3 regions of the Oceanobacillus sp. CF4.6 genome follow, and region 2 is predicted to be linked to each of the others. Evidence: riboswitches for the same ligand, from Rfam matches in the RefSeq annotation. Region 2 holds a riboswitch; each other region holds the start of a gene.

Region 1 (3,282 bases), on a different contig from region 2:
CCCCCTTGTTGTAAGCTCAAATACTTTATTAAATTTTCAAAATATTTAGCGAGCTGTGTATAATGTCTCAATGAAGATATCATACTACCTTTTTCAACAAAATGCAATATATCGCAGGAAATTTATGTGACAATTTTCGTAAATTAAACAAAGCATTTCTGTTGGATATTAATTTAATAATATGTTCTACTATAAACATAAGTTATATAAGGATATAATATTTAGATAATTATTTGAACTAATTGTAAATGAGGTGTTTTATAATGGAAATTTCGAATCGTTTAACTAAACTACCTTCCCAATTCTTTGCAACCTTAGTAAAAAAAGTTGCTGTAGCAGTTTCTGAAGGACGGGATGTGATTAATCTTGGCCAGGGAAATCCGGATCAACCAACTCCGAAGCATATTGTCCAGGCATTGCAAAAAGCGGTTGAAAATCCAGATACACATAAATATTCACCATTCAGAGGCACCGATGAATTCAAGCAAGCAGCAGCTGATTTTTATAAAAGGGAATACAATGTAGATCTTGATCCCGACTCAGAGATTGCTGTTTTATTTGGTACAAAAATCGGTTTAGTTGAATTACCCTTGGCCTTAATGAATGAGGGTGACCTGTTTCTACTTCCCGACCCCGGTTATCCTGATTATTTGTCTGGTGCAGGTATAGCAAATGTCACCTATGATACGATGCCTTTACATAGTGAGCATGGATTTTTGCCTGACTATAAAGAACTAACGGATAAACAGAAAGAAAAGGCGAAACTACTTTACTTAAACTACCCGAATAATCCAACCGGAGCGACAGCATCTCTTGCATTTTTTGATGAAACTGTTCAATTGGCAAAGTGTAATAATATAGGTATTGTTCATGATTTTGCCTATGGCGCCATTGGATTTGATGGTGATAAACCAGTCAGTTTCATGCAGGCAGAGGGTGCAAAGGAAGTTGGAATTGAGCTGTATACATTATCAAAAACCTATAATATGGCTGGATGGCGCGTAGGTTTTGCTGTAGGTAATGCAAAAATGATTGAAGCGATCAATCTTTTACAGGATCACTTATTTGTAAGTATCTTCCCAGCCCTTCAACATGCAGCTGCAACTGCTTTGTCTAGTAGTCAGGAATGTGTCGATGAACTGGTTAACTTATATGAAGGTAGACGGAACACATTAATTAATGAATGTAATCGGATCGGGTGGAAAGTAAACGCACCAAAAGGATCCTTCTTTGCCTGGCTCCCCATACCGGAGGGATTTCAAAGCGAGGAATTTGCAGACTATCTGTTGGCAAAAGCAGATGTCGCGGTTGCAGCTGGAAATGGTTTTGGAACGTTTGGAGAGGGATATGTACGAATTGGCTTACTTGTCGATGAAGGGCGCATCATAGAAGCCATCTCCAGAATTGAGAAGCTAAATATATTTAAGCCATAACCTTTTGATTATAAGGATGTGTTAATGGATTATCCTTTTTTCAAAATAAGTATTGACGAAATGATTGATATAATGTAACTTTATTTAATAACTCGAAACAAATAAATAAATCTCTTATCAAGAGTAGCTGAGGGACTGGCCCGTTGAAGCTCGGCAACCTTTATTGTTATACATAGAAAGGTGCTAAATCCAGCAAAACATGACGTTTTGGAAGATGAGAGAGGAACGTGAATTTATAATTTACTAGCCTCTCCTTTTATAATGAGAGGCTTTTTTTAATTCAAGGGTAAGGAATACTAAAATAGAGGTTTTCATCATGATGCCAGCCTCTTTTGAAAGGAATGTTACATACATGATTAAACTAGACAACATCACGAAAGTATTTCCTTCTAAAAATGGAGCTGTCAAAGCACTAAATGACGTTAACCTTCATGTGAAGAAGGGTGAAATTCACGGTGTAATTGGTTATAGTGGAGCAGGTAAAAGTACCTTAATTCGTTGTGTTAATTTACTTGAGAAACCAACCAGTGGCACTGTTTCCATAAACGGAGTAGAAATGACCTCTATGTCCCAGGAAAAATTACGAAAAACGCGGCAAAAAATTGGTATGATTTTTCAACACTTTAATCTGCTGAAAACGGCCACGGTTTATGATAATATCGCAATTCCACTTAAGCTTCTTGGCTATGACAAAAAAGAGGTTGAGACCCGTGTAGATAAATATTTGGGTATTGTTGACTTATTAGAAAAAAAACATACGTATCCTTCTCAATTATCAGGAGGACAAAAACAACGTGTTGCGATTGCAAGAGCATTATCACAGGAACCACAAATCTTACTCAGTGACGAAGCAACAAGTGCACTTGATCCAGAAACAACCAATTCCATTCTCGATTTACTTTTAAAAATTAACGAAGAGCTTGGAATAACTATACTACTCATCACTCACGAAATGAATGTAATTCAAAAAATCTGTGATTATGTATATGTGATAGAAAATGGGGATTTGATTGAACAAGGAACAGCAATTAATCTATTTACCAACCCCAGAGAAAAAACGACAAAGAAATTTTTAAATACAATCTCACAACGGAAATTATCTGATAGCTTAATAGAGCAGCTTAAATTAAACGGTACGGTTACAAGATTGACATTTATCGGCGAAAATACCGGACAACCCCTGCTTGCTCAAGTGAGCCATCGATTTAAAGTAGAACCAAATATATTAACAGCCAATATTATGGAATTGAAAAATGGAATTGTTGGAAACCTGGTCATACATCTAGTTGGAGAATCTCAAGAAGTTGCAAATGCCTTGAAATTTTTAGATGATAACGGTGTTTCTACAGAAGAATTGGAGGGGAAAACAAATGAATGAGTTTATTGAAGAGTGGTTTCCCATCATATCGGAAGCAGTAGTAGAGACATTTCAAATGGTCCTTATTTCCCTCTTTTTTGCCATTCTGATTGGAGTACCTTTAGCTATATTATTAATTCTAACCAGACCTGGACAATCATTGGAAAATAAATGGATTTATCAAATATTGAATTTATTTATTAATGTTATTCGATCTGTTCCATTCATTATTTTGCTGTTTTTTATTCTGCCATTTACAAAACTGCTTGTCGGAACATCTATTGGCGTGAAAGGTGTTATCGTACCTTTGGTTATCAATGCCGCCCCATATATTGCGAGGTTAATTGAATCTGCATTACTCGATGTGGATAACGGTGTAATTGAAGCCTATAAAGCAATGGGAATCAAAACTAGACAAATTATCTGGAATGTTATGTTAAGAGAAGCAAGACCAGCTATTATTTTGGGGCTGACAATTGCCACGGTCAGCTT
Region 2 (3,282 bases):
TCCTTGCTACATCCAGCGAACTCATAAGCAAGTAATTTGCACTCGTTGTCTGCAGCATATCCAGTGCTTTTTGAATCTGTTGAGAGGCGATTCTATTATTGTTAAGGAGAAGGATTGAACTTTGTGTTAAGGAGCCACCAGTCTTATGCATGCTTACCGTTACAACATCTGCCCCAGCAGAGATAGGATCGATCATCTCCTCCGACATAAAGCCAAGATGGGCACCGTGCGCACTATCGACAATGACCGTCATATCCCGGTCATGGGCAATCGTGCAAATTGTTGCCAAATCGCTCATCGATCCGAAATAAGTCGGGTAGGTAACCAGTAACGTCCCTGCTTCTGGATGCTCTTCGATGGCTTTTCTTACATTGGAAATCGAAATACCGTGGGAAATTCCAAAGTGGTAATCAACTTCCGGCTGAATAAATACTGGTTTCACTCCACTTAAAATAATCCCATCCATGACGGATTTATGGCAATTTCGGGGTACGAGTAATGTATCTCCCGGCTTACAGGCTGCCATAATCATGGCATGAATGCCAATCGTTGTTCCATTCACGAGAAAGTATGCATGATCGGCGCCGAACGCATCGGCAGCCAATTCTTGTGCTTCTTTAATGACAGATTGGGGATGACTTAATAAATCAAGCTCTTTCATGGAATTAACATCCATCCGCATCGTCGTTTCCCCAAGTGCCATCTTTAACGGATTCATTTGCGCACCCATTTTATGACCTGGTACATCAAATGGGGTTACTTCTTGCTTTGCATAGTGCACTAAAGCTTCAAACAAGGGCATCTTATCCTGATCAACCAATGAAATACTTTTCGTTACACGCTCTTGCAAGTCGTTCATCATGATTGTCCAACTCCTGCAAAATCATAGATTGATAATGCTTGTTTTAGCTCTTCTACTTTATCTATTCTTTCCCACGAGACGTGGTGATTGCTTCTGCCAAAGTGTCCATATACGGCTAATTGTTTATCTTGCAGCTTACGTAAGTTCAACATGTTGATGATACCGTGTACCCTATTTCAATGAATGTATCTCTTGCAATTTTTTCGATATCTATGAAGGCTATAGTGGTAATTTCCCCACCTATAATAACCGTATTTGTCGTGTCAAACACTTCACAGGCTACCCTAGAAAAGGAATCCTGCTCAAGCGCTGCGTCCAGTACTACAGCCGAAATCTGATCTGCGTTTTTATCGGGATGTCTTTCAGATACAGACTCTAAGTTAAATAAAATTTTCTCTGCCAACATTAACCCTCCTAACAAAAAAAATAATTTTAGGCATACAAAAAAGCTCTCCTACAACCTAAGGAAAGCTTCGATTAATATCAGCTGCTTATCCTCTTATTGTTCACAAAATGCAAAATTTTGTGCTCAGGTTGGGCCCCATGATCTGATTGTTTAAAACAGATTGGTTTGCCACCGTATCTTTGACCCCTCGTCTCAACGGCTATTAATAAGATAGACTTTATTCGTGCTGAGAATAATACTAATCGATAATAAATATCATGTCAATTGATTTTTTTGTATGGAATTCCTAGATTCTAACTGTTGCTGAAACCAATTTTCCCACATGACAACGATGTCCTATAATCAGAAGCGATTATAGGACATAACGATCAATTAAACTTCCTGGTGTTTTTGCTTTCCCAATAATGCTATTTTTGCTTTTTTCCTGTTTTCTTTATCACTCAAGACGAACAGCGTGTCCCCTTTTTCAATGATCGACGTACCTGTTGGCGTCAATAATTTTTTATTCCGAGTAATCCCAATGATTAATGTCGCATCGGGTAATTCCAAATCGATTAATGACGTACCAATTGCCGGGGAACGTTTTGGTATGGTTACCTTCATAATTTCCGAGTCCGTATTCCCCAAATTGATTAATTCAATGCTTGCATTTCCATCCTCTTCTTCTTCCGTTAAACCTAGCTTTTCAGCAAGCCAGGATAAAGTGCTTCCTTGAACTAAGGCAGAAATTAATACAACGAAAAATACGGTGTTAAATATCAGATTACTATTTTCCAGACCCGATAAAATCGGATAGGTAGCCAACACAATCGGAACGGCACCTTTTAAACCTGCCCATGAAATAAATAATTTTTGTTTTACATCGTATTTCATAAACAGCATACTGACAAAAACAGCAATCGGACGTGCAACAAACATTAAAATAATGGCAATCAGAATCCCTTCCCAAAATACGGCTGTTAGTTGTTCCGGAAAAACAAGCAGTCCAAGCAAGGTAAACATCACAATTTGCATCATCCAGGCAAAACCTTCATTAAACCTTAAAATAGAAAATCGGTGTGTTAAATCGCTGTTACCAACAAATACGGCCATGACATAAACTGCGAGTAAACCGCTACCTCCAAGGAAATCGGTTAATGCATACGTAAAAACAGCAGATCCCATTGCAAGTACAGGGTATAAGCCGGAAATATCCAGTTTTATATTATTTATAACAACAACAGTGATTTTACCAAGCAGTAGTCCTAACCCAAGGCCAAGACCCATTTGCAAGAAAAAGCCTCCGACTGCAGACCAGATCGACATGTCGGGGATTTGAATCATTTCAATTAACATAACGGTAAGAAATACAGCCATCGGATCATTCGAACCAGACTCCGCCTCCAATGTAGATGTCAGTCGCTTATTAAAGTTTTTATTTCCTAATACCGAAAATACGGCTGCTGCGTCCGTTGATCCAACAATCGCACCTAAAAGAAGTCCCTCCAATAATGAAAAATCCAAAATATACATAGCTGCTACACCAGTTACAATCGTCGTAATGAAGACTCCCAGTGTTGCCAGAGAAGTAGCAGGAACAAGGATTGGCCGCATTCTTCCCCATTTTGTTTGGGTACCACCATCGAATAGAATAATGATTAATGCCAATATACCAATAAATTGGGTTAGCCGAACTTCCTCAAAATATATAAATCTGTTAAGTATCATACCAACAATTAGGAAAAGAATAAGTGAAGGCACTCCTAATCGAGAAGAGAATTTCGTCGTTAATACACCAATGATTAGCATGGCTGAGAGTAAGAATAATAATCCCCCTATGATTTCCATCCAGAACAATCCTTCCATCACATAAACTTATAGCTATCTATCTATTGTAAAAAGGTGAAAAGTGAATCTACTATTTAAATAAATTTTCGAATTTATTCGTTTAACCTGAAACCTTTAAATGATTCTCTATTAAATTTTAACACAAATATCTAGTTTTAACCCTTTTCACTGCCTAGTCTTTACTATA
Region 3 (3,282 bases), on a different contig from region 2:
TCTTACCATCCAGGTACGACGGAACCCTCGAAGTTTTCGTCAATAAACTGCTTCACTTCATCACTTTGGTAGAGATCGATAAATTGCTGAACAACTTCATCATCTTTCGTTTCTTCTCGTACAGCAATCAGGTTCACAAATTGAGAATCCTGTTCGATGAAGATAGAGTCTTCTCCTGGAAGAAGCCCAGCTTCAAGTGCAAAGTTAGAATTAATTGCAGCTGCATCAACTTCCCCAAGTTGTCTAGGTATTTGAGCAGGATCAAGTTCAATAAATTCAAAGTTATTTGGATTCTCTACAATGTCATTGATACTAGCATTAACACCTAAGCCTTCTTCAATTGTAATTAAACCAGCTTGTTCGAAAAGTAAGAGTGCACGTCCGCCATTAGTTGGGTCATTCGGAAGTCCAATACGTGCACCATCTTCCAATTCTTTAAGGTCTGTTACTTCTTCTGAATACATTCCCATTGGAAAAGTTACTGTATCGGCTACTTTAATTAGTTCTAGACCACGTTCTTCGTTCATATGATCAAAAAATGGCTCTGTCTGGAAGCTATTTATATCAATTTCACCTTCAGATAATGCTACATTCGGCATAACATAGTCACTGAATACTACAGGTTCAATGGTTATTCCTTCTTCAGAAGCTAGTTCTGCAACCTTTTCCAGTATCTCTTCATGTGGTCCTGCGGTTACACCAACAGTTAGTTTATCATCCTCTAGCAGACCCTCTACTTCATCCGATCCACCACATGCTGCCAATAATCCTATAAGTAAAACAACAAATCCTAAAAATAGTCCTTTTTTCATCATCATCCCTCTTTCTGTTAGTATGCTTTTTGATAGGTTAGCTTTTCTACGGTATGAAATGCTGCTAAGACAGTATCTTCTGTAATTTCAATGTCCATAAAATGAATGGATTCCTCTGGTAGTAATACTTTTTTGGTGATTCTTCCTAAAAGTTCTTCGTCTTCAGCATCGATGGTTAAACTCTTCAAATTTACTGGGAATCCCCATTCATCATAATAATTTAGCAGTTTTTTTAAATCACTCTCTTTTCCTTCTAAAGCCAGTTGAATGAGAATTCCATAAGAAACGATTTCACCATGAAGGAAACGTTTCACTTCATCTGCCTCCGTTAATCCATTATGAATGGAATGAGCACCAGCAATTCTTCCTGCTTTGCCGCCAAATCCTCCAACCATACCTCCTGTCAGTATGATGGTTTCGATAACACGGATCAATTCGTCGTTTACTTGTTCCTCTTTGACGGAATCTAATGCTGCTTTTCCATCCTTTAAAAGAATATCACGACAAATTTTAGCAGTAAATTGGGAGACTTGCAGCCAAATCGGCAGTTCCACACCTTTATAAAAGGAATTTACAAGAGCATCCGCTTCGTAATACTTAGCTAGTGTGTCGCCGATACCTGCTTTTAAATATTTCAGCGGCGCTTTGGCAATAATCGCTGGTTCAACGAGTACGAGTGTATTTGCTACAGGAAATTCTGTATAATGTGAATGCTTCCCATCTTCATGGTAAAATACACTCAATGGTGTCCATGCGGCACAGGTCGCTGCAATCGTTGGAATTAATATGGATTTTATACCAGCTCGGGCAGCAGACGCCTTTGAAATATCAAGTACAGTGCCACCACCGATTCCAATAACTGCTTCTACATGTTCATTATCATACTTTCCTGCCAGGTCTATTGTTTTTTGTATGGTGCAATGCCCCTTGATGAAAGTGATATGATTCGGATCGATCGTATGAAATTCGTCTGGCAGATAAGGCTTTGCTGCCCGCCATGATTTTTCGCCTGTAACAATATGCACTTTTCTAACATTCAGTTCAGAAAGAAGACTGTTCAGTTCGTTTAGAACCTGTTCCCCAATTCGATAATGACCCGGTGATCCTTTCACCGTAGCAATTGACATGTGTATCACTCCTTTGATGTTAGGGAAACTAAAAAATGCCACTCGGGTAAGAGAGGCATTTGCGTTTTATAATAGCAGTCCCCTCTTATTTACCAAAATACAGACGTATTTTGCAGGAATTAGCACCTTTATCGGAAAAAGAATTCCCAGAAAGGTTGCCGGGTTTCATCGGGCCAGTCCCTCCACCACTCTCAATAAGAGTTATGTTATAAAGTTGTTTCTACATCGTAATATTAATCTTTTTAAAAGTCAATCATTTTTTATGAACAAACGGAATTTCCAATAAATTAAATTACGGGAATTGCATTTCTGGCTGTATTATAGTGGAATAAGCAAGACTATGATAAAATAAGCAAAAAATTACAAATTAAAAAGAATTAGGTGTAATCATAAATGATACGGAAATCTAACAAGAAAGAGAATACATTCCAAGTCTTGCAGTTCAGTGCAATAGGAGGGATGAATGCCCTTATTGATATCGGTACGTTGAACTTGCTGCTGTTTTTTTGGTATGCAGATAATAATGAAATCCTTCTATTATTTAATACAATTGCTTATACGTTAGCGGTCACGAATAGTTATCTGTTCAATGCCAATCTGACATTCAGGAAGAAAGCGAGTAAAAACAAGAAAGAATTAATCTTTTTTTGCATACAGGCATTCGTCAGTCTCGGAATCAGCAATCTCGTGTTTATCGGTGGTATCGCTTTACTAGGGCTTTTCTCAATACCGGTATTTGTGCAAAATAACATTGCCAAAGGTGCTGCAATGTTTCTTTCTTCAACGGCGAGCTTTTTCTTTATGCGCTATTTTGTTTTCCGTCGTAACGTATCGAAGCGGATTAAATAATTTTACCCATTCTTGATTTTAATGAATAATTGATGTATATTTTTTGTATAGTTATTATATAGTTATTATAAATGGGGTATTAAAATGTATAACATCAAAGCAGTTTCAAAAATATTGGACATGCCTACAGTTACAATTCGTTCCTGGGAGACACGCTATCATGCAATTACACCAGAACGAACAGCCTCCGGACATCGTGAGTACACAGAAGAAAATATAACCGATTTAAAATGGGTAAAAAAGCAGGTTCAGGATAATGGAATGAAGGTAAGTCAGGCTGTTAAACAGCTGCATTCCTTAAAAGAGGAACAAATTTCTGTTTCTTCTCCAATGTCTGTGTCGGAAGAAGGAAATTATCAAGCGCAGATAGAGGAATTGTATTATGCGGTTCTCCATCTCGATACAGCAAAATGCCATGTTTTACTTGATCTATGTTTTTCTCAATTCCACTACCGGACAGTTTTTCATTCCATTATTGTACCGTTAATGTATAA

What was found. Region 2 has a riboswitch for S-adenosylmethionine ahead of ACHABU_RS02885 (S-adenosylmethionine synthetase N-terminal domain-containing protein). Riboswitches for the same ligand answer to the same signal wherever they lie in the genome.
Region 1: it holds a riboswitch for S-adenosylmethionine, as region 2 does, so the genes downstream of both, ACHABU_RS19695 (methionine ABC transporter ATP-binding protein) here and ACHABU_RS02885 (S-adenosylmethionine synthetase N-terminal domain-containing protein) in region 2, are expected to answer to the same signal.
Region 3: it holds a riboswitch for S-adenosylmethionine, as region 2 does, so the genes downstream of both, ACHABU_RS12210 (iron-containing alcohol dehydrogenase family protein) here and ACHABU_RS02885 (S-adenosylmethionine synthetase N-terminal domain-containing protein) in region 2, are expected to answer to the same signal.

The regions. Positions count from the first base shown of each region.
Region 1 is NZ_JBIMEX010000018.1:38,733-42,014, reverse strand. It holds gene ACHABU_RS19700 (pyridoxal phosphate-dependent aminotransferase) at 264-1,433, shown strand; SAM riboswitch class I at 1,545-1,654, shown strand; gene ACHABU_RS19695 (methionine ABC transporter ATP-binding protein) at 1,786-2,811, shown strand; gene ACHABU_RS19690 (methionine ABC transporter permease) at 2,804-3,282, shown strand, end outside.
Region 2 is NZ_JBIMEX010000001.1:540,805-544,086, forward strand. It holds gene ACHABU_RS02875 (aminotransferase class I/II-fold pyridoxal phosphate-dependent enzyme) at 1-862, opposite strand, end outside; gene ACHABU_RS02880 (hypothetical protein) at 859-1,014, opposite strand; gene ACHABU_RS02885 (S-adenosylmethionine synthetase N-terminal domain-containing protein) at 1,008-1,265, opposite strand; SAM riboswitch class I at 1,359-1,480, opposite strand; gene ACHABU_RS02890 (potassium/proton antiporter) at 1,641-3,095, opposite strand; partial or broken gene ACHABU_RS02895 (multicopper oxidase domain-containing protein) at 3,282-3,282, shown strand, end outside.
Region 3 is NZ_JBIMEX010000007.1:87,813-91,094, reverse strand. It holds gene ACHABU_RS12215 (MetQ/NlpA family ABC transporter substrate-binding protein) at 3-812, opposite strand; gene ACHABU_RS12210 (iron-containing alcohol dehydrogenase family protein) at 830-1,939, opposite strand; SAM riboswitch class I at 2,022-2,140, opposite strand; gene ACHABU_RS12205 (GtrA family protein) at 2,333-2,788, shown strand; gene ACHABU_RS12200 (MerR family transcriptional regulator) at 2,873-3,282, shown strand, end outside.